One region of the Methylophilus sp. YYY-1 genome, then DNA from elsewhere that is predicted to be linked to it. Evidence: predicted binding sites of a transcription regulator. Region 1 holds the regulator's gene; each other region holds the start of a gene.

What was found. Region 1 encodes sigma-54, which starts transcription at its own class of promoters, with help from an activator protein. Its sites were predicted from a motif close to TGGCACNNTTCCTGCT; they were not measured.
Region 2: ppc (phosphoenolpyruvate carboxylase) is a predicted target of sigma-54. The motif match lies at 6,198-6,213, and genes of this name have one in related genera.
Region 3: GOC95_RS09185 (glycogen/starch/alpha-glucan phosphorylase) is a predicted target of sigma-54. The motif match lies at 4,073-4,088, and genes of this name have one in related genera.
Region 4: GOC95_RS06040 (prepilin-type N-terminal cleavage/methylation domain-containing protein) is a predicted target of sigma-54. The motif match lies at 2,947-2,962, and genes of this name have one in related genera.

The regions. Positions count from the first base shown of each region.
Region 1 is NZ_WOVG01000002.1:83,438-91,567, reverse strand. Features, by position in the region: gene GOC95_RS07035 (KpsF/GutQ family sugar-phosphate isomerase) at 1-273, shown strand, start outside; gene lptC (LPS export ABC transporter periplasmic protein LptC) at 299-922, shown strand; gene lptA (lipopolysaccharide transport periplasmic protein LptA) at 981-1,595, shown strand; gene lptB (LPS export ABC transporter ATP-binding protein) at 1,604-2,347, shown strand; gene GOC95_RS07015 (RNA polymerase factor sigma-54) at 2,354-3,898, shown strand; gene tyrS (tyrosine--tRNA ligase) at 3,944-5,182, opposite strand; gene GOC95_RS07005 (anhydro-N-acetylmuramic acid kinase) at 5,307-6,422, shown strand; gene gltA (citrate synthase) at 6,606-7,895, shown strand; gene speD (adenosylmethionine decarboxylase) at 7,949-8,130, opposite strand, start outside.
Region 2 is NZ_WOVG01000001.1:937,803-945,932, reverse strand. Features, by position in the region: gene ftsY (signal recognition particle-docking protein FtsY) at 1-254, opposite strand, end outside; gene GOC95_RS04485 (pitrilysin family protein) at 489-1,829, shown strand; gene GOC95_RS04480 (pitrilysin family protein) at 1,862-3,187, shown strand; gene GOC95_RS04475 (PLDc N-terminal domain-containing protein) at 3,248-3,445, opposite strand; gene rsmD (16S rRNA (guanine(966)-N(2))-methyltransferase RsmD) at 3,582-4,142, shown strand; gene coaD (pantetheine-phosphate adenylyltransferase) at 4,199-4,687, shown strand; gene GOC95_RS04460 (YfhL family 4Fe-4S dicluster ferredoxin) at 4,722-4,976, shown strand; gene gloA (lactoylglutathione lyase) at 5,037-5,444, shown strand; gene GOC95_RS04450 (hypothetical protein) at 5,437-5,691, shown strand; gene GOC95_RS04445 (hypothetical protein) at 5,699-5,920, opposite strand; gene ppc (phosphoenolpyruvate carboxylase) at 6,244-8,130, shown strand, end outside.
Region 3 is NZ_WOVG01000002.1:521,492-529,621, forward strand. Features, by position in the region: gene GOC95_RS09165 (hypothetical protein) at 1-570, shown strand, start outside; gene GOC95_RS09170 (PEP-CTERM sorting domain-containing protein) at 818-1,462, shown strand; gene GOC95_RS09175 (hypothetical protein) at 2,131-2,493, shown strand; gene GOC95_RS09180 (outer membrane protein transport protein) at 2,733-3,980, shown strand; gene GOC95_RS09185 (glycogen/starch/alpha-glucan phosphorylase) at 4,137-6,638, shown strand; gene GOC95_RS09190 (DUF4197 domain-containing protein) at 6,738-7,508, shown strand; gene GOC95_RS09195 (mitochondrial fission ELM1 family protein) at 7,625-8,130, shown strand, end outside.
Region 4 is NZ_WOVG01000001.1:1,242,096-1,250,225, forward strand. Features, by position in the region: gene GOC95_RS06025 (hypothetical protein) at 1-655, opposite strand, end outside; gene GOC95_RS06030 (YncE family protein) at 854-1,864, shown strand; gene GOC95_RS06035 (SRPBCC family protein) at 2,052-2,597, shown strand; gene GOC95_RS06040 (prepilin-type N-terminal cleavage/methylation domain-containing protein) at 3,046-3,396, shown strand; gene GOC95_RS06045 (dienelactone hydrolase family protein) at 3,640-4,299, shown strand; gene GOC95_RS06050 (exodeoxyribonuclease VII small subunit) at 4,374-4,619, shown strand; gene GOC95_RS06055 (farnesyl diphosphate synthase) at 4,646-5,536, shown strand; gene dxs (1-deoxy-D-xylulose-5-phosphate synthase) at 5,539-7,383, shown strand; gene folE2 (GTP cyclohydrolase FolE2) at 7,433-8,130, shown strand, end outside.

The DNA.
Region 1 (8,130 bases):
ACGGCTATTGTGGACCACGCGCAACGCCCAATAGGCATTTTTACCGATGGCGATTTGCGCCGCTTGTTTATGCAGGGCAAGAACAATCCACAGGCATCCATTGATACCGTGATGAACAAACAGCCGTATTTGCTGGAGACGAATCAGATGGCGGTTGAAGCAGTTAACATGATGGAGCAGCACAAAATAAATGGCTTTTTGGCAGTAGATGCCCAAGGGCAGTTGGTAGGGGCATTCAATATGCATGACTTATTGAAAGCCAAAGTCGTTTAGCTTAAACAGGCATTAGAATTCAGGCATGCTTAAACACCCCATTTTGTTGCCGATTGCGTTAATGCTGTTGCTGGCGCTGCTGACCTTCTGGATTAACCAGAATGTACAAGAGCAAGCACTCAAAATGAACATACTTAATCGCCAAGCGCCGGACTACATGTTGTACAACTTTGTGAGTACCCGCACGGATGCGTCCGGCAATACCAAATATGTGCTGGCGGCTGCAAAAATGCGCCACTTTCCTGCCAATGACTATGCAGAATTGCAGCGGCCACGCTTTACCCAGTTTGGCCTGAACAAGCCTTACACGCAAATTTATGGTCAGCAAGGACGTGTTTCCGCCAATGGTAAACTGGTGGAGTTTAGCAATCAGGTCAAGGTGATCCGCCAAGCCTCTGCCACCAAGCCAGAAACACAAATGCAAACCGAGCGGCTTTGGCTGGAGCCGGATACCGAGGTGGCACACACAGACCAGCCGGTGATCATCCGCCAAAAACCGGCGACAGTGATTACAGGCACGGGCATGCGTTTTGATAACCGGGCTGATACCATGCAATTGTTTAACCGGGTGCATGTGCATTATGAGCGTCCACCCGTCGCCAGCAATTTGGCAAGCCCGGCCCAGGCGTCAAACACAGAACGCCAATGACCGTTGATTATGGAGAAATGAGTTGAACACGCACAAGCCCTTATTTTTAGCGATCTGCATGAGCGTATGGGCGCTATTGTCCATGCCGCTGAGTGTGCTAGCCGAAGAATCTGACCGAGATCAACCGATAGAGCTTGAAGCGGATACCGTGACCGTGAACGATGCTAAAAAAATCAGTATCTACACGGGCAACGTGATTCTTAATCAGGGCACTTTGCAAATCAAGGCGGACAAAATGATCGTACGCGAGGATCAGGACGGCTTTCAACATAGCACCTGTACCGGCAACCCCACCACGTTCAAACAAAAACGTACCGGTAAAGACGAGTGGATGCAAGGCAGTGGTCAACGTATCGAATACAACGCCCGCATGGATAAAGTGCAACTGTATACCAATGCCTGGGTTAAACGTGGTGAAGACATCGTGACCGGGGACTATATCAGCTACGACGCTAACGCCGAGTATGCCGAGGTGATTGGCGGCACCAAAGCCAACCCGAACGGGACGGCTGGCAGCCGCGTCAAGGCCACCATACAGCCTAAAAATAAAACCACACCGCCTGTCATTGACAACAAGCCAACCTCTCAACAGGGGTTACGGATGAATCGCTCCTTGCAACTCAAGGTCGAACCTGCCCCTGCCGAAAACACTGGTGAGCAAGGCAAAGAGTAAGCATAAAGATGGAAACCATGGCAGCAGATCAGAACCATTTGCAGGTTAACCGCCTGAAAAAAACCTATCAGGGCCGTACCGTCGTCAAAAACACGACGCTTGAGTTACGCAGTGGCGAAGTGATCGGCTTGCTGGGTCCCAACGGGGCAGGCAAAACCACCAGCTTTTACATGATTGTCGGGTTGGTTGCGCTGGATGAAGGCAACATTACGCTGAATGGCGCCGACGTGAGCCGCGCGCCCATGCATGAGCGCGCGCGCATGGGCTTGGCTTATCTGCCCCAAGAAGCATCCATTTTCCGCAAGCTCAGCGTAACCGACAACATCCTCGCCATTCTTGAAACCCGTCCCTATACGGAAGAGCAACGTGAGGCGAGGCTTGAATCCTTGCTGGATCAATTGCATATCCAGCACATCCGCAACAGTCAGGCCGTCAGCTTGTCTGGTGGCGAACGTCGACGCGTTGAAATTGCGCGCTGCCTGGCCACTGACCCTAAATTTATTTTGCTGGATGAACCGTTCGCCGGGATTGATCCGATTGCGGTGATCGAAATCCAGAAAATCATCCGCTACCTGAGCAGTCAGAATATTGGTATTTTAATCACCGACCACAATGTGCGCGAAACGCTGGATATCTGTGACCGCGCTTATATTGTCAATGAAGGCGCTGTGTTTGCAGCAGGCACGCCCGATGAAATCATTCAGAATGAAGGTGTGCGTGAAGTGTATCTGGGCAAGAATTTTAGGCTGTAATCCGTCATGAAACAGAACCTGCAATTACGTATTTCGCAAAATCTGGCGCTGACGCCGCAGCTGCAGCAATCGATCCGTTTGCTGCAACTTTCCACGCTGGAACTGAACCAGGAACTGGAAACCATCCTGCAGGAAAACCCGTTACTGGAAATGTCAGACGGTGAAGAAGGCGAGTTTGAAGATAACACACCGCCTCCCCCCACTGTAGAAGCTGAGCCGACAGATGCCAGCTCGTTTGACATGGCAACGCAGCAAGAGATCACCGCACCGGCAGAAAGTCTGCGTGAAGACTTGCACGATGAGCTGGGCGGGAGCGAGAGCGACCTGCCCAATTTAAACGAGGAATTCACGCCGCCAGAGTTTGAAGATGATTATGAAGAGTTTGGCAGCACCAGCAACTGGGACGAAGCCGGACGCAATCATCAGGAAGACGAAGACAGTGACTTTTCCAGACAGGAAACCACCAGCATCAGTTTGCGCGAGCATCTGATTGATCAGATACAACTGGCACATTTATCGCAACGTGACATGAGCCTGGTCAAACTGCTACTGGATAGCATCACTGATGATGGCTATCTGGAGCAAGATCTGCAGGAGATTGTGGAGCACTTGCCACTCGAACTTGAGGTCGAGCTGCTGGAACTGGAAACCGCCCTCAAGCTGATCCAGAATCTGGACCCTGTAGGCGTAGGTGCGCGCGATTTACGCGAGTGCCTGCTCTTGCAACTGACGCGTTTGCCGCAAGAAACGCCACACTTGCAAACCGCCATTGCCATTGCCAAAGACCACCTGGCGCTGCTTGCCAACAAAGACTTTGTCAAACTGCGCAAGGTGCTTGGTTGCGATGAAGCGGTACTCAAGGCGGCGCAGCACCTGATCCGCCAGCAAAACCCCAGACCCGGCAGCGAGTTTTCCAGCTTTAGTCACGATCACTTTATCCAGCACGATGTGGTGGTTAAAAAAATCAAGGGCATTTGGGTCGCCTCTTTAAATGATGGCGTGATCCCCAAACTGCGCATCAACCAGATGTATGCGGACATCCTCAAGCGCAACCGCGAGAGTTCAGGCCAATACCTGCAAAGCCAGATGCAGGAAGCCAAGTGGATGATTAAAAATATCCAGCAGCGCTTCTCGACCATTTTGCGCGTGTCACAAGCCATTGTAGATCGCCAGCGCAACTTCTTTGAACATGGTGAAATTGCCATGCGGCCACTGGTGCTTCGTGAAATCGCCGAAGAACTCGACTTGCATGAAAGCACAGTTTCCCGCGTCACCACACATAAGTATATGCTCACACCGCGTGGCGTCTATGAACTCAAATACTTCTTTGGCAGCTCGGTGGCCACAGATGCAGGCGGCTCCTGCTCTGCCACCGCTATCCGCGCCTTGATCAAGCAAATGGTGGCCGAAGAAAACCCGAAAAAGCCTTTGTCGGACAACCAGATCACCGACACACTGGCACAACAAGGTATCGTCGTTGCCCGCCGTACCATAGCCAAATATCGCGAGTCCCTGAATATTCCTCCCGCGAACTTGCGCAAAACGCTCTAAACAAAAAAGGCCGCAGATGCGGCCTTTTTTGTTTCTCAGCTCAAATCACCTGATTGTGATCTTGGCAAATTTACGTTTACCCACCTGTGCGATCACTGTCACACCTTTTGTCAAAGGCAGATTCTTATCATCCACCTTGACGCTGTCGAGCTTGACGCCGCCTTGCTGCACTGCGCGCATGGCTTCACTGGTGCTTTCGACCAGGCCCGCCTGTTTCAACAATTGGCTAATGCCGATGCTCTCGCCTTCAATGGTCACTTCAACTTCGGGCACGTCATCCGGGATGCCGCCTTTGGCACGGGTCTGGAAGTCCTGCAAGGCTTTTTCAGCCGCGGCTTGACCATGGAAACGCGCCACAATTTCTTGGGCAAAGCCGACCTTGATATTGCGGGGATTTTCACCGCTGGCGACTTGCGCCTTCCATTCGGCAATGGTTTCCAGCGTCGCAAAAGACAGCAAATCAATATAGCGCCACATCAGTTCATCTGAAATCGACATGATCTTGGCAAAAATAGTCTCTGGCGCCTCGCTAATGCCAATGTAGTTACCGAGTGATTTAGACATTTTATTGACGCCATCCAACCCTTCCAGCAACGGCATCATCAGCACACATTGCTGCGACTGGCCGGCCTGCTTTTGCAACTCACGCCCCATGAGCAGGTTAAACTTCTGGTCGGTACCACCGAGCTCAAGATCCGCTTGCAGGGCGACCGAATCATATCCTTGCAGTAACGGGTACAGAAACTCGTGAATCGCAATCGGTTGATTACCCTTGAAGCGTTTGGAGAAGTCATCGCGCTCCAGCATGCGGGCCACGGTATGGCTGGCAGCCAGTTTAATCATCCCCGCCGCGCCAAGTTCACTTAACCAGTTGGAGTTAAAGACAATCTCGGTTTTGGTGGGATCCAGAATTTTGAAGACTTGTGCAGCATAGGTATCGGCGTTGGCCTTGACCTGCTCCACGGTTAAGGGTGGACGGGTGGCGCTTTTGCCAGTCGGGTCACCAATCATGCCGGTAAAGTCACCGATCAGGAATAAAATCTGATGGCCCAGGTCCTGCAACTGGCGCAATTTATTAATGAGGACGGTATGACCCAGGTGCAAGTCGGGCGCGGTAGGGTCAAAGCCTGCTTTCACACGTAACGGCTTGCCTGTTTTCAGTTTCTCGACCAGCTCCTGCTCTATCAGTAACTCATCTGCGCCACGCTTGATAATGGCCAACGCCTTGGCAATTTCTGGGCTCAATGCTGGCACTTCAGATGAGGGTTGTTTGGTATCGGTCATGCGGGTATCCGTCAAATACAACGATGCGCACTGATGGCACCGTCTCAAATAAGTAAAACAGCTATTTTAACGTAATCCCATGCATTTCTGTAAGCGCGGCTGGAGCAGTGTTAAAATGACACCCATGCAAGTTTCTGCCGATCGCTCCCAGCCACGTTTGTTTATTGGACTGATGTCCGGTACCAGCCTGGACGGGGTGGATGCCGTGCTCACCTCGCAACGGGGCGAGCAACTGACACAAACGGCCACCTATTTTCTGCCCTACCCTGACGCGCTTAAACAGCGTCTACTGGCCTTGCACACGCCCGCCAATAACGAGTTACACGAGGCCGCAGTGGTTGCTAACCAGCTCGCAGAACTCTACGCGCAAGCCGTCAAGCAACTGCTTAAGCTCGCCGACATCCGTGCCGAGGCCGTGACAGCCATCGGTTGCCATGGCCAGACCATCCGGCACTGTCCGACACTGGCATACACTATACAATTGGGCAACCATGCCCGCTTGGCAGAATTAACAGGGATCACGGTCATTGGCGACTTCAGAAGTCGCGATATTGCCGCTGGCGGCCAAGGTGCACCGTTAGTGCCGGCCTTTCACCAGGCGGTGTTTACGAGTGCAGACAGGCATCGCGTCATCATTAATATCGGCGGCATTGCCAACTTGAGTGATCTGCCAGCACACGGACAAGTCACAGGCTTTGACTCGGGACCCGGCAACCTGCTCATGGATGCCTGGACGCAGCAACACACAGGCCAGCCCTATGATGCGGGCGGGCACTGGGCAGCTGGCGGGAAAATTAATCCAGACTTGCTCAATGCCATGCTGGCCGATCCTTATTTTGCACTGGCCACACCTAAAAGTACGGGACGCGACCTGTTTAACGACACCTGGTTAATGCAACTGCTGCCTCAGTACCCCGACAGTGCACAAAATGTGGCGCGTACTTTGCTTGAGTTAACAGCAGTGAGCATCACCGATGCGCTGACGCGATTCTGCCCAGGGGCTCAGGAAGTCTACGTCTGTGGGGGTGGTGCACATAATCTGGCCTTGCTGAATAGACTGCAGGCACTGTCTGGCCAGTCCATACAGCTGACGGATCAATTGGGCGTTGGCGTGGACTGGGTGGAAGCGGTCGCCTTTGCCTGGCTGGCGCAACGCTGTGTAGATCATTTGCCAGGCAATTTGGCCGCGGTCACCGGCGCGGCGGGGCCACGCATTCTGGGTGCCGTTTACCCCAACTAAGCACCGGCAACGACGCGTAGCAATGATTCCCAAAAGCAGTGCAAACGCACCAGTGACTTGATTACATCTGGTGCAGGCTTTTGATTGTTTTTTTAACTTTTCCGCGACAGTCACCGCACAAGCGGTGATAAAACAAAACGATTGCGTATAATTTAACCAACTTGATTAAAGACTGAGTACGTTATGGCTACCAAGGCGACCATTACATTTGACAACGATAGTAGCGCAATTGAGCTACCGGTACTAAAAGGCTCACTGGGCACGGATGTGATTGATATCCGCAGCTTGGGCAAACATGGTTATTTCACGTTTGATCCTGGCTTCATGTCTACCGCATCGTGTACATCTGGCATTACCTTTATTGATGGTGAAAAAGGGCTGCTTTACTACCGTGGCTATCCGATTGAGCAACTGGCCGAGAACTGTGACTTCCTTGAGGTCTCGCACCTGTTGCTGCACGGCGAACTGCCGGATAACAATCAACGTGAGGAGTTCGTGAGCACCATCAGCGAACACACCATGTTGCACGACCAGATGAGCAATGTATTTCGTGGGTTCCGCCGCGATGCGCACCCGATGGCGGTCATGATCGCGGTCGTAGGCGCCATGGCGGCTTTCTATCCAGACAACAACAATGTGTCCGACCCGGAATCACGTAAAGTGGCTGCCATGCGCCTGCTGGCCAAAGTTCCCACCATTGCCGCCTGGAGCTATAAGTACAACATCGGCCAGCCATTCATGTATCCCAAAAACAAATTGGGCTACGCCGAAAACTTTATGCACATGATGTTCGCCACGCCCTGTGAAGACTATGTGCCCAACCCGATTCTGGCCCGTGCGTTTGAGCGGATTCTGATTCTGCACGCAGATCACGAGCAAAACGCTTCTACCTCTACCGTGCGTCTGGTCGGCTCCAGCGGCGCCAACCCGTTTGCCTGCATCGCAGCCGGCATCGCCTCGCTATGGGGCCCCTCACACGGTGGCGCCAACGAAGCCACACTTAACATGCTGGAAGAAATCGGCGACGTCAGCCGCATCGGCGAATTTATCAAACGCGCCAAAGACAAAACCGACAGCTTCCGCCTGATGGGCTTTGGTCACCGCGTTTATCGCAACATGGACCCCCGCGCTTCTATCATGCGCAAAACCTGCCATGAAGTGCTCAATGAACTGGGCCTGCACGATGACCCGATGTTCAAACTGGCAATGGAACTGGAAAAAATTGCGCTTGAGGACGAATACTTCGTTTCGCGCAAACTGTATCCAAACGTGGACTTCTACAGCGGCATCGTCATGCGCGCCATGGGCATCCCCAATTCGATGTTTACGGCGATTTTTGCCCTGGCCCGCACTGCAGGCTGGATTTCACAATGGTGTGAAATGAACGCCGACCCCGAACAGAAAATTGGCCGTCCTCGCCAGTTGTATGTGGGGTCTGAGCGTCGGGAATTCGTACCATTGCATCAGCGTTAACATAGCAACACACAATAAAAACGCCGGATTTCTCCGGCGTTTTTATTTTAGGATTATGCTCGTTGCACCTCGAAACGATCTACATGCCCCGGAGAGAATGCAGCGATCACTGCCTCAAACACGCGGCTCGCCTTGTCTGAATTGTCCTCTTGATAGTTGCAGACAAACACATCCAAAGTCACATAACGCGACTCCGGCCACGTGTGTATCGTCAAGTGGGACTCCGCAAGGACCA
Region 2 (8,130 bases), on a different contig from region 1:
ACACGGCTGCGCAGTTGTTCGAGCAGGTGCTGGGTGGCACTAACGCCGACATCCGAAGTTAGCAGGATGGTTTCTAGTTCTTCGTAAATGTCTTCATCAATCTTGCCACCGCCAAACAAGGCACTTAACTGCCCGCCCAGCTGCTGACGGGTTTTGGCCAGCCCGTTTTTGAGACGCTGCGCCCAGCTCAGGCTGGTCGGTTCAGGTTGGGCAGGCGTCGCTGGTTCGGATTTTTTGGCGAAAGGATTAAACATGGCAATCTAAAACTCTGTAATATGACTATTTTAAGCCGAATCGACGTTTCCCGCCACGTCAAGCTGAGCACTTGAGTCGCCAGGCCTCCGAACTTAGTCCGCGCTGTGTCGGTCACATGCATGGCGATACACATCAAGCTAAAAACAACCTATTCATCATTCATAAAGTCAGATATGAAAAAATCTTATTCTTTTGCGCGCTTGCCACGATTGGGGCTGTGCCTGGTCCTGCTGATGAGCGCCCATGCCGCGCAAGCACAGGCAGAGATTGCGCAGAAAACCCTTAAAAACGGACTCAAAGTCATTGTGCAGGAAGACCATCGAGCGCCCGTCGTTGTCTCGCAAGTCTGGTATCGCGCCGGTTCGCTGGATGAAGTGAATGGCAAAACCGGGGTTGCCCATGTGCTGGAACACATGATGTTTAAAGGTACACAAAAAGTCCCGGCCGGGCAGTTTTCCCGCCAGATTGCGGCTGCGGGCGGTAAAGAAAACGCCTTTACCAGCAAAGATTACACCTGTTATTTCCAGCAACTGGAAAAATCCAGATTGCCGCTGGCCTTTACGCTGGAAGCAGACCGCATGGCCCATTTGCAGATTACCGATGCCGAGTTTGCCAAAGAGATTGAGGTGGTGAAAGAGGAACGCCGCTGGCGTACTGAAGACAAGCCGCAATCACGTGTCAACGAACAATTTGAATCTTCGGTCTATCGTGCCCATCCTTATGGCCGTCCGGTGGTCGGCTTTATGAATGATCTTGAAAATATGACTGCTGATGATGCCCGTGAGTGGTACCGCACCTGGTATGCGCCGAATAATGCCACAGTGGTGGTGGTCGGTGACGTCAAGGCGCAGGAGGTGTTTGCGCTGGCTGAAAAAAACTTTGGCAAACTGGCGGCCAAGCCTTTACCTGTGCGTAAGCCACAGGTGGAGCCCGCCCAGATTGGTGAGCGCCGGGCCATTGTGAAGGCGCCAGCCAAGCTGCCCTTTTTTGTGATGGGGTTTCACGCGCCCGCGCTCAAAAATGCGGCGGCTTACAGCGAGCAGGACTGGGAGCCTTATGCGCTTGAAGTGTTGTCCAGCATTCTGAGTGGCAATGATGCGTCACGCCTCAACCAGAAACTGGTGCGTGAGCAGGCGATTGCGCTTGAAATTGACACGGGGTATGACAGTACCAACCGCGGTCAAACCTCGACATTTGAGGTGGCGGCCTCGCCAAGTGAAGGCGTCTCGCAAGAGGCGCTGATCAAGGCGATCTGGGCACAAATTGAAGAAGTCAAAAACAACGGCGTCACGCCGGCTGAGCTGCATCGAGTGAAAGCCGCGGTCATTGCCGCCGATGTCTACAAACGTGACTCCATGTTTTATCAGGCCATGCAGATCGGCCAGCTGGAAACCATGCATTACCCTTTATCTTTGCTGCAAACCAATGCGTCGCGTGTGCAGGCGGTCACCTCTGAACAAGTGCAGGCCGTGGCCAAAAAATATCTGGTCGCAGACCAAATGACGCTGGTCAGCCTGGACCCACAACCGATGGATCCTAACCAGAAGCCCGCCGGTCGGCCGCATCAACATTAATCCGTTCTTCGAACGTTTGATTTGGGAATTTCATGAAAGTCGTTACTTTATTTAAACACCGGGTATTCAACACGGTCTTGTTGATCAGCCTGCTGCAAGGCTATGCCAGCCTGGCGTGCGCCGCACTGAATATTCAGCACTGGACCACCGCGGAGGGCAGCGAAGTCTATTTTGTTGAAAATCATGCCTTGCCCATGATGGATGTCAGCATCAATTTTCGTGCAGGCAGCGCTTATGACCAGCCAGAAAGCAGTGGCGCCGCCGCGTTAACCCATCATGTGATGGGCATGGCCGCGGGCGGGTTGGCAGAGGAAACGCTGACTAACCGCTTTGCCGATGTGGGGGCCGTGTTGGGGGGCAGTTTTGATGCAGACCGCGCCAGCTTCAAGTTGCGTACTTTGACCAGCGAACAGCAGGCCGCACTGGACGCGTTTACGCTGGTGTTACACCAGCCGGATTTTCCTGAAGCCGTCGTGAGCCGTGAGCAAACCCGTATTGTGGCCGCGTTGCAAGAGGCCGAAACAGAGCCGGATAGCATTGCGCAAAAAGCCTTTATGCAAGCGGTGTACGGCATGCATCCTTACAGCCTGGATCAAAACGGTGAAGTGGGTACGGTGCCATCGCTAACGGTGAGCCAGTTGCGGCAGTTTTATCAAAGCCACTATACGGCAAAGTCTGCCGTGATCGCCCTGATGGGGGATCTGACCCCGGATCAGGCCCGGCAGATTGCGCAGCGTCTGAGTGCTGGCCTGCCAGCAGGACCTGCGGTGGCCGATATCCCCGCCGTGCCAGTGTTGTCTGCGCCCAAACTGAAAAAAGTGCCGCATCCGGCCATGCAGGCACACATCCTGGTTGGCCAGCCTGGCAATAAACGCGGCGATGCGGATTTCTTTGCGCTGTATGTGGGTAACTATATTTTGGGCGGCGGTGGTTTTGTGTCACGTCTGACCGAGGAAGTCCGTGAAAAGCGCGGTCTGGCGTATAGCGTGTATAGCTACTTTATGCCCATGAGCCAGTTGGGACCATTCCAGATCGGGCTGCAAACCAAAAAAGAGCAAAGTGAAGAAGCGCTCAAGCTGGTGATGGCCACCGTACAGAAATTTGTCGATCAAGGCGTGACAGAAAAGGAGCTGGCTGCGGCCAAGGATAACCTGATTGGTGGTTTTCCCATGCGTATAGACAGTAATAGCAAGATTCTGGAGTACCTGAACATGATCGGCTTTTACAAATTGCCGTTGGATTACCTGGATAGTTTTAATGACAAGGTCGCAGCCGTCACTGTGCAACAGGTGAATGATGCGTTCAAGCGCCGCATCCATCCTGAGCATTTTGCCACCGTGATTGTTGGTGCGGAATAACAAAAAGCCGGCAGTTTGCCGGCTTTTGCTTTTATGTCTGTTGCGGTGAGCGGGGTCAGATTAAGCCATGCGCTTTTTTCTCGCCAGCCAGTAGTATAAAAAGGCCCCCAGCAGGTTTAAAAAGAAAATCACCAGAAACCACACCAGCTTGTCTTCACTTTGATTGGCCAGGCAATCAATCAGCATCCATACCCAAAACAGTGACAGCGCCAGCGCGATCACGCCGCCCAGCAGACCAAAGCCAAATAAGAACTCCATAGCAATATTCCTTGATGAATTAACGAAATCATAACACGATGACTTGGGTGCACCCTCGGTTTAGCGCAGGCCATGGGTAGTCGGGATGCAAAATCTGGGATAATGCTGCTTTATTTATTCGAATCAACCACCGCTCATGAATCAGGTACGATTGAATGCCGGGAAATGGCGTAGCCGTGTACTCAAGTTTCCCGATGCCGAAGGGCTACGCCCGACGCCAGACCGCGTGCGGCAAACCGTCTTTAACTGGCTGGGCCAGGACTTGACAGGCAAAACCTGCCTGGATTTGTTTGCGGGGACCGGTGCCCTGGGGTTTGAAGCGCTGTCTCGCAATGCCAAAGCGGTCACCATGCTCGAATTGGCCAAAGCGCCTTATGCGGCTTTGTGCCAGAACCAGCGTTTGCTGGAGGCGACCCAGGCCTGCATCCAGCAAATGGATGCCAGAACTTTTCTGGGCAGCAATCAACAGCCGTTTGACGTGATTTTTTGTGACCCGCCGTATCGCCAGGACTGGCTGGCGCAATTGTTGCCCGTGCTGCCCAGACATTTGGCGCCTGAAGGCTGGCTATATGTTGAGGCCGAATATGCGTTAAAATCCGATGCATGCTGGCAGGTGGTCAAATCGGGCAAAGCGGGTCAGGTCTATTTTCACCTGCTGCAACCCGCGTCAGCCGATGCGGCTGCTGGCACGGATTAAGGCAATCAAGTCAGCGGCAGCCAGCAACGACACAACGATGATTACGGAAGCAAGCGATGAGTAAAACCAGAATTGCCGTCTATCCAGGCACCTTTGATCCCATCACCCTGGGGCATGAGGATATTGTGCGCAGGGCGGCCAAGCTGTTTGACCAAGTGATTGTGGCAGTGGCTGGCAGCACCAGCAAACAAACCTTGTTCAGCCTGCAAGAGCGGGTTGCGCTGGCAGAGTCGGTGTTTGCAGGCGATAACATCCGTGTGGTCGGCTTTGACGGCTTGCTCATGCAGTTTGTGCAGGCGCAGGGCGGGCAGATGGTGATCCGTGGCCTGCGTGCGGCCAGTGACTTTGAATATGAGTTTCAGTTGGCGGGCATGAACCGCAAGCTCTATCCCAAACTGGAAACCCTGTTCATGACCCCGGCGGAAGAGTTCATGTTTATTTCCTCCAGCCTGGTGCGTGAAGTGGCGCGCCTGGGAGGAGATGTGAACCAGTTTGTCTCACCAGGCGTCGAACGGGCAATCAAGCAAAAACTGGCGATCGCCTGAGTGATGGCGCCTCTGTAGCGATGTAAAGAAAATCATGGCTTTATTTATTACCGATGAATGTATTAACTGCGATGTGTGCGAGCCCGTGTGCCCGAATGAAGCCATCTCGCAAGGCGCAGAAATTTATGAAATCAACCCCGACTTGTGTACCGAGTGCGTCGGCCATTACGATAAACCGCAATGTCAGCAGGTCTGCCCGATCAGCTGCATTCCGCTAGACCCTGAGCGGCGCGAAACCAAGGAGCAATTGCTGGAGAAATATCAGCGCATTGTTGCCACGCGGGGTTAAGCCGAGTGGACCGGTTACGTCCACAACAGATTAAAAAAATCAGAGATCAAGGAGACATCAATGCGGATTTTACATACCATGTTGCGCGTGGGCGATATGCAACGTTCCATCGACTTTTATACCGGCGTACTGGGCATGAAGTTAATCCGTACCCAGGATTATCCTGACGGCGAGTTTACACTGGCGTTTGTCGGCTATGGTAACGAGTACGACCACACCGTGCTGGAGCTCACCTACAACTACGGCAAAACCACTTATGACATGGGCACCGCCTATGGTCATATGGCGATTGAAGTGGACGATGCCTATAAAGCCTGTGAGCTGGTCAAGGCCAAGGGCGGCAAAGTGGTGCGCGAGGCGGGGCCGATGAAACACGGCACCATTGTCATTGCCTTTATCGAAGACCCGGATGGCTATAAAATCGAATTCATCCAGAAGGGGACGATTGAATACCCCAAGCATGTCTAACCGGACATTGTTATTGCAGGCAGTGAGGCTGGCGCAAGCCGGAGACTGGCATGGCGCACATCAGATTGCGCAGGTGTACAGTGATCCCACTGCCAACTGGATACATGCGGTATTGCATAAAATAGAAGGTGACCGTTGGAATAGCGAGTACTGGTATGCCAGAACCGGCGGTCATCAGTATGCAGATTTTGACAGCGACAGTGCGGCAGAGCTCGACGCGATCGCCCGCTGGCTGACGCCAGAATAGCGCTTATTTACTTGTGCTCTTCCTCGCTGCCCTGGCGACCCGTCGTAAAAATGCCCCACAGTGATTGCGTAAACAGCCCGATCACGGTCCCAAACAGAAATAGCAGCAAGCCGATGATCAGGCACATCAGCAGCAAAAAGCCATCCTGCAGCCAAACGCTCTGCGCGGCCAACGATTGCCAGACGGACAGGATTTGTGCCATCCAATGATCGAGATTGATGCATTTCATCTGTCTATTATGCCTCAGGAAACCGAGTGTGATGCATAGTCGTAGCGTCTTTGCTAGTGCAAATTTCCGCAAAACATCCATCAAACTGTGCGGCCTTGCCGTTTCAGAGACTGATGGAAAGTCTGGGTTCAACGCGACTGTTGCCCATGTGATTCGAGGCCCAAATCGGTGCACCGGTTTGCCTGTTGGCAGTGCATGGGAGTCACTTCGTATATGGCGCTTGAGTTTCGTTTCTTCCAATACGCTGATTTTAAAGTAAAAAAATCTTTTTTTTAGATGGCCTGCTTGTTGCTAGGGATAACCTAAGCTAGAGGAGAGGCATCATGATAAAAAAACTTGCAGCCGACGCCATGCTAACGGCGGAAATGCGGCTGTCCAACAATATTCAGTTGTTAGGTGATTTACTTGATCAGGCCATTCTGGAGGTGGAGGGCGAAGCTGTTGCGCAGAAAATTGCCGCCATCCGGCAAGCCGCATTGCGTTTTCACCAGAATCATGACCAGCAGGCTTCGTTAGATCTTGAGCAGTTGCTCGCTGACCTGAGTCTGGAGCATACGGTGCGCGTGGTACGTGCACTGGCTTATTTCAAACATCTGGTGAATTTGGCCGAAGATCTTTACGGACAGGAACTCGGCCATTGCCAGCAAAATACACCTGCGCCTGGCATGCTGTCGCACACGCTGGCACAAATCAAGGCCTCTGGCATCGCGCCGCAAAAAATCCAGCAACTGTTGCAGGACGCGTTGATCTCACCGGTACTGACCGCGCATCCGACCGAGGTGCAGCGTAAAAGTGTGTTGGACATTGAGCAGCTGATTGCGGAGTTGCTGGGGCAGCGTGGGCACATGGTGTCTGAGCGCCAACTGGCGCGCAACAAGCTATTGTTGCAAGGCGCGGTGTCGGCCTTGTGGCAAACCCGCATGATGCGCTACTCCAAGCTCAGTGTGCTCAATGAGATTGAAAACGCACTGACCTATTACGAAAGTACCTTCTTACATGTGATCCCTGAAATCCTGCAGGATATCGAGCGCGACCTGGCAGATTGGCTGCCCGGCATGGACTTGCCAGGTATTTTGCGCATGGGTAGCTGGATTGGTGGCGACCGTGACGGCAACCCGTTTGTGAATGGCACCACCTTGCGCGATAGTGTGCGCCTGCAGGCCACCACCTTGTTCAAGTTCTATCTGCAAGAGCTGGCCGCGCTCAAGCGCGAGCTGGCTGTGTCCACGCGCGTGGTTGGTGTGGATGACGCAGTGTTGGCCTTGGCGAAAGCTTCGCGCGACCAGTCATCGCATCGCCTGGATGAACCTTACCGGCTCGCGCTCAATGGTGTGCATGACCGTTTGCTGGTGACCGCCAGCCATTTGCTACCCGATGCCAGCTGGAGTTTGCCGGAAGAAGTCGGCAACGAGCCTTACGAAGATCCTGAGGCATTGCTGCACCCCTTGCAGACCATTGCCGATTCATTACGCCGTCATCATGGTGAAGCCTTGATTTATCCGCGGCTGGGCAAGCTGATTAAAGCCATAGTCACGTTTGGGTTCCATTTGGCCACCGTGGATATCCGCCAGTCCTCTGACGTGCATGAAGCGGTGATTAGCGAGCTGTTACATAAGGCGGGCTACGATTTTGACTACGCCAGTTTTAACGAGGAAGAGAAAATCGGCCTTTTGCTCGAAGAACTGAAGCAACCGCGCCTGCTGTTTTCGCCTTTCCAGCAATATTCCGAGCTGGTGCACAAGGAAATCGGCGTGCTGGAAGCCGTACGTGAGGTGCGCCAGCGCTTTGGTGAGCATGCGGTACGCCAGTATATTATTTCGCACACTGAAACCTTGTCTGACCTGCTGGAAGTGGCCTTGCTGCAACGTGAGGCTGGCTTGTTGCGCGGCGTGTGGGGCTCGGCCAATATCCAGGTCGATCTGAATATTGTGCCACTGTTTGAAACCATTGCCGACTTGCGCGACGCGCCCATGATCATGGGCAAATGGCTGAGCCTTATCGGCATCCGCCATGTGATCCGTTTCCAGGGCAATGAGCAGGAAGTCATGCTGGGCTACTCGGATAGCAACAAGGATGGCGGTTTTTTGACCTCGAACTGGGAGCTGTATAAAGCAGAAATTTCGCTGGTGGAACTGTTTAACCAGGCCAACGTCAAGTTGCGCCTGTTCCATGGCCGTGGCGGCACGGTTGGCCGTGGCGGCGGCCCGACC
Region 3 (8,130 bases), 440 kb from region 1:
ATTGCACGATGCTTACTTACGTGGTCGCTTGTTGATGTCGAGATGTCTCTTATCCTTGGAACGTTGCTCGACTCTCGATCAGATGCGGCCGTCGCCGTCTATCTCTCTCTACAAAACGCACGGGCTCAACGTGATGCCCTCTCTAGCGCTGCTTCTATACGGTTGGATGGGCAGGATCTTGCAATGTTTAAGGCCGTGATGGCCATCCATAAGTCGTCAAGCAGCGAGCGAAATGATTTAGCTCACGGCATCTTTGGAGTCATATCAAACGAGCCGGACCAATTAATATGGTGTCCATCGGCCAAGTTCGCCGCCTGGCTAACACGAGCCAATCAGAAGGCATGGAACCTTGAAACTGATATTGACCCTCAAGCTCCGCTTCGGAAAGAGCTGTTCATCTATACAAAGGCTGACCTAGAGGCCATGTTCACGCAGTTCAGCTTTGTATTTGACGTTGTATCCCGACTTCACATGGCTCTTTCACCGATTGAAGGGTCAAGAGATTTTGGTCGCCAGTGGTTGCTTGCCCAATCCCAGGTTCAAGCTGCAATGCGAAATCCTCAACCCTAAATGCCTTCAAAGCGCAAACAATTTACAAGCCAATTAGGGGGCAACTTGTTGCCCACGCGATGAAGTCACTGAAGCTCGTATTTCTTTATCTGACAGAGAGACTTTTTGATTAAAGCGATGGTGTTTATTGGTTCAGCTGAATTTTTTTGTTGGATTGTTACGCGTGGGAATAACTTGCCCACCCTTCGGACTATTTAGAGAGCTTCGCTAGACTTAACATGCTTGTAATGTGCAGTCAGTAGGATGATTGAAAAAAATCATCAGGGAATCTCTAGTGAAGAGACATATACTATTTTTTGTGGTGATGCTGACCACGTTCAACATGTCGACGCAAGCGCAAGCTGGTACCCTTTGTGTTTCTGGATACGTTTGTGATGATCGCCCATCAGCACAGGCACATCTTCAGCCACTTCTGAATGTCCCCATAGTGTTTCAGCCTTCCCCCATCGTGCTAGTGCCATTTCAAGACTCAACTGGCTGGAATTATGGGTTTGCAGCACCGCTTGAGGCTAAAACGGTTGTCATGCCGTACTTCACTGATAGCAGCATCTTCTCGATGAGGATTCCAGATGGCTGGACTTATATCGTAGACAAACAAGGCTCTGATAGCAAAACAACGTTGATTTGGCAGAGTGTCTCGACATCCTCAACGAATCTTGGATATTTTTCCTTTAAGTCGAGCTACTCACCATCCAAGGCGAGCTATCAATTCACTTTTGAAGACGGATCAACGCGAAATTACCAGTTATTTATTCCGTTCTCGCCCTTAGCAAAAGCGTCTGGCTACACAAATTTTTCAGCCTCAGTTCCTGAACCGTCTTCAATCTACATGTCAGCATTAGGGGGCGTTGTGTGTATTGTTGCCACACGTCGTCGCAAAATCGATAACTGATCATTACAAGAGTTGAGCAATGGTAACGATGTGGATCAGTCGATCAGAGGAAGTATTTAGGCATTCACAATCAAACGCCAATTGCTGTAGAAATCAATGGTCAGATGGTGTCCCTTTTGTGAAATGTTAGCCATATATTAGTCATGCGCTATTTTTATCTGATCATCTTTGTAATTGTTTCTGTTCTTGCTGGTTGCGAACAGGATTTTTCTCCACTGGTTGCGGTAGAGGTAACAGATCAAGGATTAACTACAGCCCTTCCGCACACAAGGACATGGAGGCTAAACCAAGTTCAGCTAAAGGCATTAGAACGCTGGCTTCACGAACATAATTCAGAGGTGGGAGTGTTGTTAGTGAGCCCACCCTCACCATCGCAAGTGATTCTTCTAACTCACGCTAATGGTAGCCGCAGTTCTCTTGACTTGTTTTCTGCCGACAAAGGCTGGGAGCACATAGTCATAATTAGCTCCTCGGGAAAGTCGCGCGTTAAGAACATAACCCCTGCAGAAAGGGAAACGTTATTTCAATTGCTTAAGGAAATGCCAGCTTAGCCGTGTAGATACCGTTTTAAATGAAAACCTTTCCATATAGGCAATGCATTAAAAGCTTGTCTCTCATAACGGTATCTACTGGGGTTAATAACCTGATTAATTTATGAAGGACTTCAAATGAATATTATACGAATCACAACAATAGCGTTTGTTTTATCAATTTCTCACTTAGCTTTTGCTGGCGAACCTTATATGTTATTCGGCAAATGGAAAGGCCATGCACCTAAAGCAAATTTCATTTGGGAGTTTACACCTTCAACAATCACATATACGGCTTTTGACTTCTCCGGGAAACCACTTGCTGAACCAAATAAAGCAAATATTAGCTATATCAACCTTACTGATAATACATGGGGCATAGACTTCAAAACAACTGATGGCAAACCAGGTGGCGGGATTATGGTAATAATCAAAGACGAAAACAACGTAGTACTTGATTTTCCTGGTGCTGGTGGTCAAGCACTTACACGTGAAAAATGAGCTGCATGACCGATCAATCAACCGGGACGAGCAAAAGCCGAGTAGAGAGGGCAACTTGTTGCCAACGCGTTCAATCCCGCTCAAATTGACTCAATGTATCCTTAATTAAGCTCTCCTTCATAAAAGCCCGCGCCGCGGGCTTTTATATTTTTTAGTTATAAATATATTTTTATATATTATTTATTGGAATTTTAATCGCTTGATATATTGCAATCCAACAAGGTTATTGAAGGATTGAGATGTATCAGTGGTCAAAGATTATTCCGGTAGCGGTCGCTTTTTCGTTTGGTAATGCGTGGGCGACGGATGGTTATTTTTTTCATGGGTATGGTGTTCGCTCTCAAGGCGTTGGTGGCGTGGGCATCGCTTTGCCACAAGATGCGCTGGCGGCAGCGGCCAACCCGGCTGGGATGGGTAAAGTGGGGAGCCGTGTGGATGCGGGCGTGACTTGGTTTAGGCCGGTGCGTGAATCGGAGATTGAAGGCAGTGGTGCGCCAGAAGCCAATGGGACTTATAAAGGCAATGATAGCCAGAATTTCTTTATTCCAGAGTTAGGCTACAACACGCAATATTCTGAGGATGTCACGCTGGGTGTGAGTGTTTACGGTAATGGCGGCATGAATACTGACTACAAAAACGGTATTCCGCTGTTTAACAGTAATGGTCGCCGCACGGGCGTGGATTTGGCCCAGGTGTTTGTGGCGCCTACCGTCACCTGGAAGGTGCAGGAGCATCATACGCTGGGCGTTTCCCTCAATCTGGCTTATCAGCGGTTTGAAGCCAAGGGGCTGCAAAACTTTAGCAATGCCAGTAGTTCGGCAGCCAATCTGACCAACAACGGTCATGATGATTCTTATGGGGCGGGCGTGCATATTGGCTGGTTGGGCGAAATCACAGATGCCGTGACGCTGGGGGCCACTTATCAGAGCCGTACTTATATGAGCCGGTTTGACAAGTACAAGGGCTTGTTTGCCGAGCAGGGTGATTTCGATATCCCCTCCACCTATGGCGTGGGTGTGGCGGTCAAAGTAACGCCGGCGTTGACGCTGGCCGCGGATTTTCAGCGCATCAATTACAGTGAGGTAGATGCTGTTGGTAACGCCTCTTTATCTAACTTGAGCAATGGCTTGGGTAACGATAATGGCGCCGGATTTAACTGGCAGGATGCCAAGGTATATAAGATCGGTGCGCTGTATCAATATAGCCCGGAGTTGATTTTGCGTGCAGGCTATAACCATGTGGATCAGCCGATTAGCGCGGGCGATACGCTGTTTAATATCCTGGCGCCTGGCGTGGTGAAAGATCATGTGTCGATTGGCGCGACTTGGGTGTTGAGTCCGCAATCGGAAGTCTCGTTTGCTTATACCCATGCCTTTGAAAATACAGTACGCGGTCAAAATTCGATCCCTGCTGGATTTGGTGGAGGGGACGCGAATGTGCGCATGTATCAGGATGCATTGGGCGTGGCTTATACCTGGAAATTGTAAAAGTCTTCTCTGCCCGCAAAGCACGGGCGCTATAATCAAAAGCCACAGCATGAATTTTGTGGCTTTTTTTCTGTCTGACATATTCTTGCTGTAGGCTTGCTTTTTGCTTTTGCTAACTGAAAGCAATTCTATGAATCAAACTCAAGGGGAAGATGCATGACTGCCAATGTGAAGAAAACGCCTAAATCCAAGACACCCGTCGAAACTGCGCAACCGGTTGAAGAGTTTTTGTTAGAGCAATTGCCTATCCCCCAGGCGTTGCGTAACCACCTGACTTTTTCTATTGGTAAATCAAACTCTTGGGCCACGGCGCGTGACTGGTACCAAACGGCTGCGTTTACCGTGCGCGACCACTTGATGAGCCGCTGGGTGAATACCCGCGACGCTTATCGCGACGCCAATACCAAGCGCGTTTATTATTTATCTCTGGAGTTTTTGATTGGCCGTATGCTGTCAAATGCCGCACTGAATTTGGGCATTGCACCCGATCTAAGCGGAGGCTTGCAGGAGATTGGCCAAAAGCTGGAAGGCGTGGCCGAGATGGAGCCCGATGCGGCGTTGGGTAATGGCGGCCTGGGCCGCTTGGCTGCCTGTTTTGTCGACTCGATGGCGACCATGGATATTCCGGCTACCGGCTATGGCATCCGTTACGACTACGGCATGTTTAGGCAAACCATCGAGAAAGGCCAGCAAAAAGAAAATCCTGATAACTGGTTGCGGTATCAGAATATCTGGGAGATTCAGCGCCCCGAGCATACTTGCGAGGTGAAGTTTTATGGCCGCGTGTTGCATGTACACACCGAACGTGGCGTGGAACATCATTGGGTTGATCATGAAACGGTGGTGGCCATGCCTTATGACGTACCTGTGCCTGGCTATGGCACGCAGACTGTGAATAATCTACGCTTATGGTCTGCCAAGGCTACCAATGAGTTTGACTTGAAATCGTTTAACGAAGGTAACTACGAAAAATCGGTAGAAGGCCGTCACGGTGCCGAAACCATCTCGCAAGTGCTCTATCCAAATGACACCTCCGAGTCGGGCAAGGTGTTGCGCCTCAAGCAGCAATACTTCTTTGTTTCGGCCTCTACACAGGATATTTTGCATCGCTTTACCAATTACAACTCGGATTGGAACACCTTGCCTGACAAGGTCTCCATTCAGTTGAATGATACCCACCCAGCGATTGCCGTGGCCGAAATGATGCATCAATTGGTGGATCATTATCACTTGCCTTGGGACCGTGCGTGGACGCTGGTCACCAAAATGTTTGCCTACACCAACCACACCTTGATGCCAGAAGCCCTGGAAACCTGGTCGGTGGACATGTTCGGACAATTGTTGCCTCGGCATCTCGAGATTATTTACGAGATCAATCACCAGTTCCTGCAAATGGTGAATCAGCACTTCCCGGGCGATACCGGCTTGTTGCAACGAGTGTCCATCATTGACGAAACCCACGGCCGTCGTGTGCGCATGGCGCATCTGGCGATTGTTGGTAGCCATACCGTGAACGGCGTGGCCGAGCTGCACAGCGAGTTGTTGAAAACCACGCTGTTTGCTGACTTCAACAAAATTTATCCTGGCAAGTTCACCAATGTGACCAATGGCATCACGCCACGCCGCTGGTTGAACCAGGCCAACCCTTTGCTGACAGAATTGCTGACCAAGCAAATCGGCACCGGCTTTCAGAAGGACCTGAGCCTGATCAAGCAGATTGAGCCGTTTGCCGAGAATGCGGCGTTTAGAAAAGCGTTCCGCGAAGTGAAAAAAGCCAACAAGCAGCGCCTGGCCGACAAGATTTTGCAGAAGACGGGTATTGCGGTCAGCGCGGATGCCTTGTTTGACGTGCAAATCAAGCGTATTCATGAGTACAAGCGCCAGTTGCTCAATGTGCTGCATGTGATCACGCTGTATAACCGGATTCGTAGCGGTCATGCCAGCCATCACACGCCACGGGTGATCATTTTTGCAGGCAAGGCGGCGCCTGGCTACTGGTTGGCCAAGCAGATCATCCGCCTGATCAACGATGTGGCGGTGATGATCAATAACGACCCGGCGGTCAAAGACCAGTTAAAAGTGGTGTTTTATCCTAACTACGAGGTCAGTGCGGCAGAAATCCTGTTCCCGGGCGCCGACTTATCCGAGCAAATTTCGACCGCAGGTACCGAGGCCAGTGGCACCGGTAATATGAAAATGGCGCTCAATGGGGCCTTGACCATAGGTACGCTGGATGGCGCCAATGTGGAGATCATGGAAGAGGTCGGCAGTGAAAATATCTTTATTTTTGGCCTGACCACACCAGAAGTGGCGCAGCTGAAAGCCAGCGGCTACAACCCGTGGGATTATTACCATGGCAATGCCGAACTCAAGCAGGTGATTGATATGATCGCCAATGGCTATTTTTCGGTAGAGGAGCCATCACGCTACCAGGCCATTATTGATACCCTGTTGCACAAAGGCGATCAATACTTGTTACTGGCCGATTATGCCGCGTATGTTACCGCGCAGGAGAAAGTGGCTGCCCTGTATCAAGATCAGGAAGCCTGGTCGCGTATGGCGATTTTGAATGTGGCTCGGATGGCTAAATTCTCCAGTGACCGCACTATCGGTGAATATGCCGAACGTATCTGGAATGTGAAACCGTTCAAAGCGTAAGCGCCCGGCTTTTGCGCAAGCCCACACAAAGCAAGTCCGCTGGACTTGCTTTGTGTTTTCTGGGTACACTGCGCTCAACTTGATGAGAGAACGAACAGCATGAAAATGAAAGCCAAGGTGATATTGACTGCACTGCTCATGAGCAATGCAATCGGGATGCAGGCGCAGGCATTGGACTTGAAGGCGTTGGGCGACATGGTGGAAAAAGAGGTCAATAGTGCTGCCAGTGGCCGTAGCGAGAGCGGGGCGGTGAGCCAGCTCAGCGAAAAGGAAACCAGTGATGGCTTGAAACTGGCGCTGAGTCAGGGTGCCAGCAAAGCGGTGAGCATGCTGGGGGCGACGGATGGCTTTATGGGTAACCAGGAGGTCAAAATTCCGCTGCCGGATTCGTTAAAGAAAATCGAAAAAGGCATGCGCATGATAGGCATGGGCAGTCAGGCCGATGATTTGGTGCTGAAAATGAATCGTGCCGCAGAACAAGCCGTGCCCGAGGCAAAGGCCTTGTTGCTAAATTCGGTCAAGCAAATGTCGCTGACTGATGCCAAGGGGATTTTGACGGGTCCGCAAGATGCTGCCACGCAATACTTCAAGAAAACCACCGCAACTGACATGGCGGCCAAGTTTTTGCCCATCGTGCAAAAAGCCACGGCTAACGTGAAGCTGGCAGATACTTATAACAAGTATGCTGAAATGGGCAGCCAGTTTGGCCTGATCAAAAAAGAAGATGCCAATATCAATCAGTATGTGACACAAAAGGCACTAGACGGCGTCTACCTGATGATTGCCAAAGAAGAGGCTGCGATCCGTCAGGATCCGGTGGGTCAAGCCAGCAATCTGCTGAAAAAGGTCTTTGGCGCGGTCGCGCAATAACTCTGTTTGGTCCGGCCTAGCGGTTACGGGGCCGGGCTGACACAATTTGTTCATCTTGGCTTAATCAAGTCGTCATGATCTGCATCTATCCTGCGTATTAGTCGCAGGTGATGCATATGATCAGAGAAACTCATTCAACTCAAACATTCGTGGTTTGGCGTTTGCTGGATGGCAAACCAGGACATCAGCATCAGTCGCAAGGACTGGTTCAGGCCTTGCAGGCCAGATTAGCGCTACAGGTCTTTGATCTCCAGATCAAGGACGCGGGTCACGGCTGGTTGTCGTGGTTGCTGGGGCAATGGCCGGCAGGCGAGGGCTTGCCTGCACCGGATCTGATTATCGGCGCCGGTCATGCGACCCATGCCCATATGCTGGCTGCCAAACGTGCGTATGGCGGCAAAACTGTTTGCATGATGCAGCCTAGCCTGCCAGCCGAATTGTTTGATGTGTGTCTGATCCCCGAGCACGACCAATATCGCGGATTTGCCAGCTTTATTGAGACCCGTGGGGTGATCAATCACATCCAGCCTGCCAGCAAAGTGCAGCAAACCGAGCAGGTCCTGATCATGGTCGGCGGGCCCAGCAAACATTTTGAATGGGATGAGCTGGGCGTGGTGGCGCA
Region 4 (8,130 bases), on a different contig from region 1:
CTTCAGGCACTGGCGTTACAACCATTCCCACAAAGGTATAATCTGATTGATTATCGCAACTAGGGCAAGTTGATTTCGGATAACCTTTTACCGCTGTGAATGAGATGCTGTCAACAGAACGGAAACCAAATGGATTATTGATTTGCCAAGCGCCAGTACCACCGTTTACAGCACCACTGCCAATTGACAAAACACTACCTTCACCAGTCCATGCTGCAGTATGCACGCCTGTCGCGGTTAGGTAATATGAAGCTGTACCGCCATCCGCAAAATTCACCAGCAGTTTAGCAACCTCTTTAACATCACCGTACTCAGGACCATCAAACAACAATGCCAAATTCAGGGAGGAAACAATTACCTCTTTAGAGAAAGAACCCGTCAATCGTTCACCGATATCAATTTCGCCATCTGTTCTACCACCGGCAATCCCAACACCAGTGATACCGTCCTGGCTTTTCTTCTTAAACGCGCTACTGCCTGTAAATGTTGCAATCGTACCGTCTGAAAAAGTAGTAGCGTATGTAGACTGACCGTTAACAAAATCAGAACCGACCACCGTTCCCGTCGTAGTAGTTATCGCAAAAGCAGAGTTTGCAAGCGATAGCATTGATATTGACAGCAACAACTTTAAACCGGCTAAATACATGTGTTTCATAGTGTCTCCTCAAAGTTTAAATTATTCCCTCTTACCGATATTACCCTATAAAAATTGAAAATTAACATAGCCCATTTGGGTAGAAGAAAAAAATACTTTTTTTAATGAATTTAATCACTTAAAAACCACAGTATTCAATTTCAATTCACTCAAAAAGATTGATGTCAACCAAATCTAAGAATACTTCGTTTGATTGTTATGCGTACGTTACTCAAGAACCCAAATTATTTTTTTCGATGTTTGAAACAATATCTGGCGTTGATCGAAAAGTCACTTGCAAACATCCTGCTCATTACTATCTGCCAAACATGTTTCGCTGAAAATCTTGCATATATAACAAATCAAGGCAGTGACAGTGTATCCGTGCTGAATATTGCCAGCAAGCAAGTTACGCGTACCATTGCGGTGGGGAAAGCGCCGGTTGGGGTCGCCATTGCGCCTAAAAAACAGCGTGTGTATATCAGCAACGCTAATAGCCAAACCGTGTCAGTGATTAATAGCGCCACCCAACAAACGGTGCAAGAAATTCCGGTCAACGCCCAAGCCGTTGGCATTGCATTAAGCCGCGACGAGAAAACCTTGTACGTGGCCGATTGGGGCGGTGAGCAAGTGATTGCAGTAGATACTGCGCATCCTGAAAAACAGCAAACCTTCAAAGCGGGCAAAACCCCTTCCGGCTTGCTGGTCAGTGCGGATAACAAAAAACTGTTTATCGCCAACCGCGACAGTAACGATGTCACCGTGGTCGATACCAAAACCTTGAAAACCATCGCGCAAGTGCCCGTTGGTCTGCATCCCTTTGCACTAAGCTTGAGCCCGGATGGTAAAACCGTGTTTGTCGTTAATGTGGTCAGCAACACGCTGACCTTGCTGAATGTAGAGACCTATCAGGCCAGCACCGTCAAAACCGGGCAGCATCCTTATGGCGTGGCGATTAGTCCAGATGGCCGTCGTGCTTACGTGAGCAACAATCACGCCGAAAGCGTATCGGTAATTGATTTGACCAATGGCAACACCATCAAAACCATCGCTGTGGGCGAATATCCCGAGGGCATTGAATACGACAAGGCCAGTAATCAGGTACTGGTCGTCAACTGGGGTACTGACAATGTCTCCATCATTGATGCACTCACCAATACCGTGACGCAAACGATCAGCAGTCCTAAGTTATGCCGCTCTTTCGGGCAATTTATTCTCGAAGCGAAATAGCAAGAAAAGGGCTGTGCAGAGCCAAAGCAGTCTATTTTTTGATTTTTTCACAGGATGACCAATGAATTAGTCGCAAAGAAGTTTATTTTTGGGTAAAGTCTCGGATTGTTTTTTAAAACACTTTGACCGCTTACCGATCCACGCCGAGCTTTAGTTTTAAAAGTCTGTAAATTTCAGGAGATATGTAATGAAAAAATTTCTAGGCATGATTGCTGTTTCTTTATTGCCGTTGATCCCCCTCACCGCTGGTGCACACGGTGCAGCAGCCTTACGCTTTGAAAAAAGCGTCACCATCAAAGCGCCTGCTGCAAAAGTATGGGCATTGGTCAAAGATTTTGGGAACGAACAAGCCTGGCATTCAGGCGTTGTGTCTACCACCGTAGAGCAGAAAAAAGATGAAAACGGCGACGATGCCACCTACCGCACCGTCAAACTGAAAAACGGCGGCGTCATGTACGAAAAACTGCGTTTTATTGACGACGCTGGCATGCGCGTTAAATATGAATATGTGTATGAAAAAAGTACATTACAGTTTGCTAACTTTTACCCAATGATCACAGTGACTGCCAACGGCAATGACACTGTCGTTTCAGTCAAAGGCAGCTACACTCGCGCCGATTCCTCCAACATTCCAAAGCCTGAGCAAAATGATGATGCCGCGACCAAGGCGCTCGACGACTTTTTTGATCCAGGTCTCGAAAGCCTGAAAAAGGTTGCCGAATCGGGAAAGTAATTAGCCAGGGTTCTGGAAAAAAATCGCAAGGCAACAGTAAACCCTGGTGGAAATTCTGGTAAGTCTTACGTTGTAAACAGCACTGTTTTTGCAAATCAGTCACGGCCAAAAGCAAGCGACTGGCACCAAGTAAAGGGATTGTGTACCACACAATCCCTTTTTTGCATTTAGCCAAACCACCTGCCCAAAACCATCACCTATTCTGTCAAAGATGGGCAAAGCCTGTCACTTTCTGTCAGCTTAACTAATCGCAACCAAGCCCTCACTTTTTAAATTCAATTCAAAGAAATAAAGCATAAAAACCCTTTAATTCATATTTTTCAATCAGTTACAAACTACAAAAGCGGATTGGCACGCCTGTTGCTTTAGGGTTAGCCAACACTGTTGAAAAAGCAGTGACTTAAACAAAGAAGTAACTGACTTTAAACTTGACTTGAAGGAAAACATGATGAAAAAACACGTACAACAAGGCTTTACCCTGATTGAGTTAATGATCGTAGTGGCGATTATTGGTATTTTGGCTTCAGTGGCGATTCCGGCATATCAGGATTACACCCGTGAAGCAGCAGACTCGGCATGCTTGGCAGAGGCCAGTGCATACGCGAAAAGCTCTCTAGCTGCTCTTACAGTTAATCGTCCAGTGAATGCGCACAGACCATCAGCCTGCACTCTAATTGCAACGCCAACAGCTGCAACCACAACATTTAACCCTGTACCAGCTAATAACGCTGGTACAGGCCGAGTCATTACATGTGATATGTCTCAAGGTGCAACATGCTCCAGAGCTGCAGCATCTTAACTCCCTAGGGGGAATAAACGAAAGCCCGTTAATCGGGCTTTCGTTTTTTATTGCAGAGCAACGCAACTCACGCCCTACCAAAATGATCAACGCTTAACCTGAAATCGCCCCTACCATCTTGATAGAGTGAAGATAGACCTAAGAAAAACATTCTCAAAATTTTAAAAAAGCTGACTAGTACTCATCATTGATTGCCTCAGAAATAAATTATGATTAGGCAAACTACAATTTCAAGCGCAAGTTATGCTCAAAAACATCACTCTAAATGCTACCTGTCATAAACAATCATGCATTTTCTGGCTACACGGCCTAGGTGCCGACGGACATGACTTTGAGCCTGTGGTACAGATGCTCAACCTGCCCCACATAAAATTTATCTTACCCCACGCCCCCTATCGTCCAGTTACTCTGAATAACGGCTACGAGATGCGTGCCTGGTATGACATCTTTGGGCTACAGCCGGATAGCCCGCAAGATGAAGTTGGGATTAAAAGCATGCAAGCGATATTAAACCCGATGATAGAAGCAGAAATTGCGCAGGGGATTCCGGCGCACCGCATTTTACTGGCGGGATTCTCGCAAGGTGGGGCGATGGCTTTGCATACGGCAACGCGTTTTCCGCAAACGTTGGCAGGCGTACTGGCGCTTTCCACTTATTTACCCTTAAAGAGCCAGCTCTCTCAAGAAAAACACCCAGCCAACCAGCAGTGCCCGATCTGGATGGCGCATGGGCGCTTTGATAGTGTAATCACACTGGCAACTTCGCAAGCGTCGCGGCAAACACTGGAGGCCGCAGGCTATGCGGTGGAATGGCATGAATACGATATGCCGCATAGTGTGTGCGACGAAGAGATCAACGATATCCGCCAATTTTTGCTCAAGGTGCTGCCGCCAGCGCAATAACCCTATCTTGAGAATAATCCCGCAAGCAGGGGGAGTTTTGTTAAAATAGCCAGCGTTTTCATAGGCCTATTTTCATGAGTGCTCCCAAAAAAACACCGTCTGCGGTGAGTGATCAACCCAGTTTTGCCGAACGTCTGGCGGCGCTAGAAACCATCGTCAAGCGCATGGAGTCAGGCGAATTGCCGCTGGAGGCCTCGCTGGCAGCCTATACTGAGGGCGTGCAATTGTTACAAGCTTGCCAGACCTCTTTAGAGCAAGCAGAACAAACCGTGATGCTGCTTAACCAACAACAGCAACTGACGCCCTTCGAAGCGAATTAACCCGCCAGCCACTTTCCTGTTTATTCATGACTACTTCTGCTTTTGTCTTTGATCACTGGGCACGCGCACATCAACAACATGTGGAGCAGGTGCTGTCTCGCCTCTTGCCAAGTGACCAAGTATTGCCTGAGCGCCTGCACCAGGCCATGCGTTATTCGGTGCTGGGTGGGGGTAAACGGGTCCGCGCCTTATTGAGTTATGCCGCAGCAGAACTGGCAGGCACCTCCAGAATGACGGCTGATGCCAGTGCGGCAGCGGTGGAGTTGATACACGCGTTTTCATTGGTGCATGACGATATGCCATGCATGGATGACGACGATTTGCGTCGTGGCAAACCCAGCTGCCACAAGCAGTATGACGATGCCACGGCACTCTTGGTGGGTGATGCGCTGCAAAGCCTGGCGTTTGAATGCATTGCTGAGACGCAAGCGCCACAAGCGCTCAAGCAAGTGCAGGTACTGGCACAAGCGACCGGCTCACGTGGCATGTGTGGCGGCCAAAGCATCGATTTGCAGAGTACGGGCAAACGGTTGACGCGTGCTGAGTTAGAGACCATGCATCAATATAAAACTGGCGCGCTGATCCGAGCCGCGACATTGCTTGGCGCTTATGCGGCGCCAGACACCGCACCGGCATTAATTCAGTGTTTGGAGCAATACAGCCAAAAGATGGGGCTAGCATTTCAGGTTGTCGATGACATTCTCGATGCAACAGCAGATACGCAAACCCTGGGCAAAACGGCTGGCAAAGATGCGCTGCAAGACAAGTCTACCTACGTCAGCCTGCTGGGGCTGGAGGAGGCAAAAACGCTGGTAGAAGCACTTTATGCTGAAGCGCTGCAATTATTGGCAGGCTATGGTGCCCAGGCGGATCCGCTGCGCGGGATTGCCAAATTTATTTGTGAGCGTCCTTTTTAATCATGACTTCACTGTTGTCCCGTATTCAATCCCCCACTGAGTTACGCGCACTCGAGCGCACACAACTCAAAGTGCTGGCTGCAGAGCTGCGAGCATTTCTGATTCAAAGCGTCTCGCAAACAGGGGGGCATCTGGCCTCTAACCTTGGCGTCGTCGAACTGACCATTGCGCTGCATTACATTTACAACACGCCGGATGACCGCTTAGTGTGGGACGTGGGCCATCAAACCTATCCGCACAAAATTCTGACCGGCAGACGCGAAGCCATGGCAAGCCTGCGCAAGGCGGGCGGGATTGCCGGTTTTCCCAAGCGTGATGAGAGTGAGTACGACACCTTTGGCACCGGCCACTCCAGCACCTCGATTTCTGCAGCGCTAGGCATGGCAGTAGCGGCCAAAGCGCAAGGACTCGATCGCCGCAGTGTTGCCATTATCGGTGATGGTGCCATGACCGCAGGCATGGCGTTTGAGGCGCTCAATAATGCGGGCGACATGGATACCAATATCCTGGTGATCCTCAATGACAACGACATGAGCATTTCCAACAATGTGGGGGCGCTCAACAATTACCTGGCCCGCCTCATGTCGGGCAAACTGTATGACAGCGTGCGCCGTAGCGGTAAAAAAGTGCTGGATATCATGCCGCCCGTCAAAGAATTTGCCAAACGCGCGGAAGAACATGCCAAAGGCATGGTCACGCCCGGCACCCTGTTTGAAGAATTCGGGTTTAATTACATCGGCCCGATTGATGGCCACGACATAGACACGCTGGTGGATACGCTGGGCAATATCCGCCAATTGCAAGGGCCGCAGTTCTTGCATGTGGTCACACAAAAAGGCAAAGGCTACAGCCCGGCCGAAGACAACCCAAACAAATACCACGGGGTAAGCAAGTTTGATCCGGAAAATGGCCACAGCCTGAGCCACAGCGACCGTCCGACCTATACGCAAGTGTTTGGTGATTGGCTGGTAGACATGGCCGCGGCAGATGACAAACTGATAGGCATCACGCCTGCCATGTGTGACGGTTCCGGTCTCAATCGTTTTGCAGAGACGTATCCGGCACGCTATTTTGATGTCGGCATTGCGGAACAACATGCATTGACCTTTGCTGCTGGCATGGCGTGCGATGGCCTTAAGCCTGTAGTGGCGATCTACTCGACCTTTTTACAGCGCGCTTACGACCAATTGATCCACGATATTGCGCTGCAAAAACTGGATGTGTTACTGGCGATTGACCGTGCCGGGCTGGTCGGTGCCGATGGCCCCACGCATGCGGGCAGCTTTGATTTAAGCTTTTTGCGCTGCATCCCGGAGATCGTCATCATGGCACCCAGCGATGAAAACGAGTGCCGGCTGATGCTGTCTACCGGCTACCACTACCCCGGGACTGCGGCTGTCCGTTATCCGCGCGGCAGTGGCATCGGTGCCACCGTATCGCCCACGTTAGCGACGCTAGAAATCGGCAAAGCCAGCCAAGTCAGACAGGGTGTAAAAGTGGCAATTCTGGCGTTTGGTAGCATGCTGCAGCCTGCATTACAAGCTGCAGAAGCTTTGAATGCCAGCGTGGTGAATATGCGCTTTATCAAACCGCTGGATGAAGCGATGGTGTTGCACATGGCGCAAACCCACGACTACCTGGTCACGGTGGAAGAAAACGCTGTTCAGGGTGGAGCTGGCGCTGCCGTCATGGAGTGCTTGCAGTCGCATGGCGTGGTGAAAGCCATCCGCTGCCTGGGACTTCCTGACCGTTTTATTGATCACGGCAAACATGAAACTATGCTTGCGGATTGTGGTCTAGACGAGACCGGTATACGCTTGGCTATTGAGAAATTAATTTCCGAGTAGTAAACTCAACTATTAACTAACAGGCGGGCATCCCCGCTATGGAACCCTAATGAATCAACCCGTGATCCCCACAACGATTGAAGACGTACAAAATACGCCTGACGTGCGTCGTCTGGACATCAACAAAGTCGGCATCAAATCTATCCGTCACCCTGTCATTGTCAAAGACAAAACGGGCGGCGAACAACATACCGTAGCGATGTTTGATATGTTTGTGCACTTGCCGCACAATTTTAAAGGCACGCATATGTCTCGCTTTGTCGAGATATTGAACATGAACGAGCGTGCCATCTCGATTGATTCATTTGAAACCATCTTGCGTCAAATGGTGGAGCGCCTCGAGGCTGAATCAGGCTATGTGGAAATGCGTTTCCCTTACTTCATCAACAAAGCGGCGCCAGTATCTGGCGTGAAAAGCCTGCTTGATTATGAAGTAACGTTTATCGGTGAAATCAAAAACGGCCAATTCGAGATTACCGTCAAGGTTATGGTACCAGTGACCAGCCTGTGCCCATGCAGCAAGAAAATTTCAGACTACGGCGCACATAATCAGCGCTCACATGTGACTGTCACTGCATTATTGAGCGAGTTTATGTGGCTGGAAGACTTGGTAACCCTGGTTGAAGAACAAGCCTCCTGCCAGTTGTATGGCCTGCTCAAGCGTCCAGATGAAAAATTCGTTACCGAGCGCGCCTATGACAATCCAAAATTTGTCGAAGACATGGTGCGTGACGTCGCAGCACAACT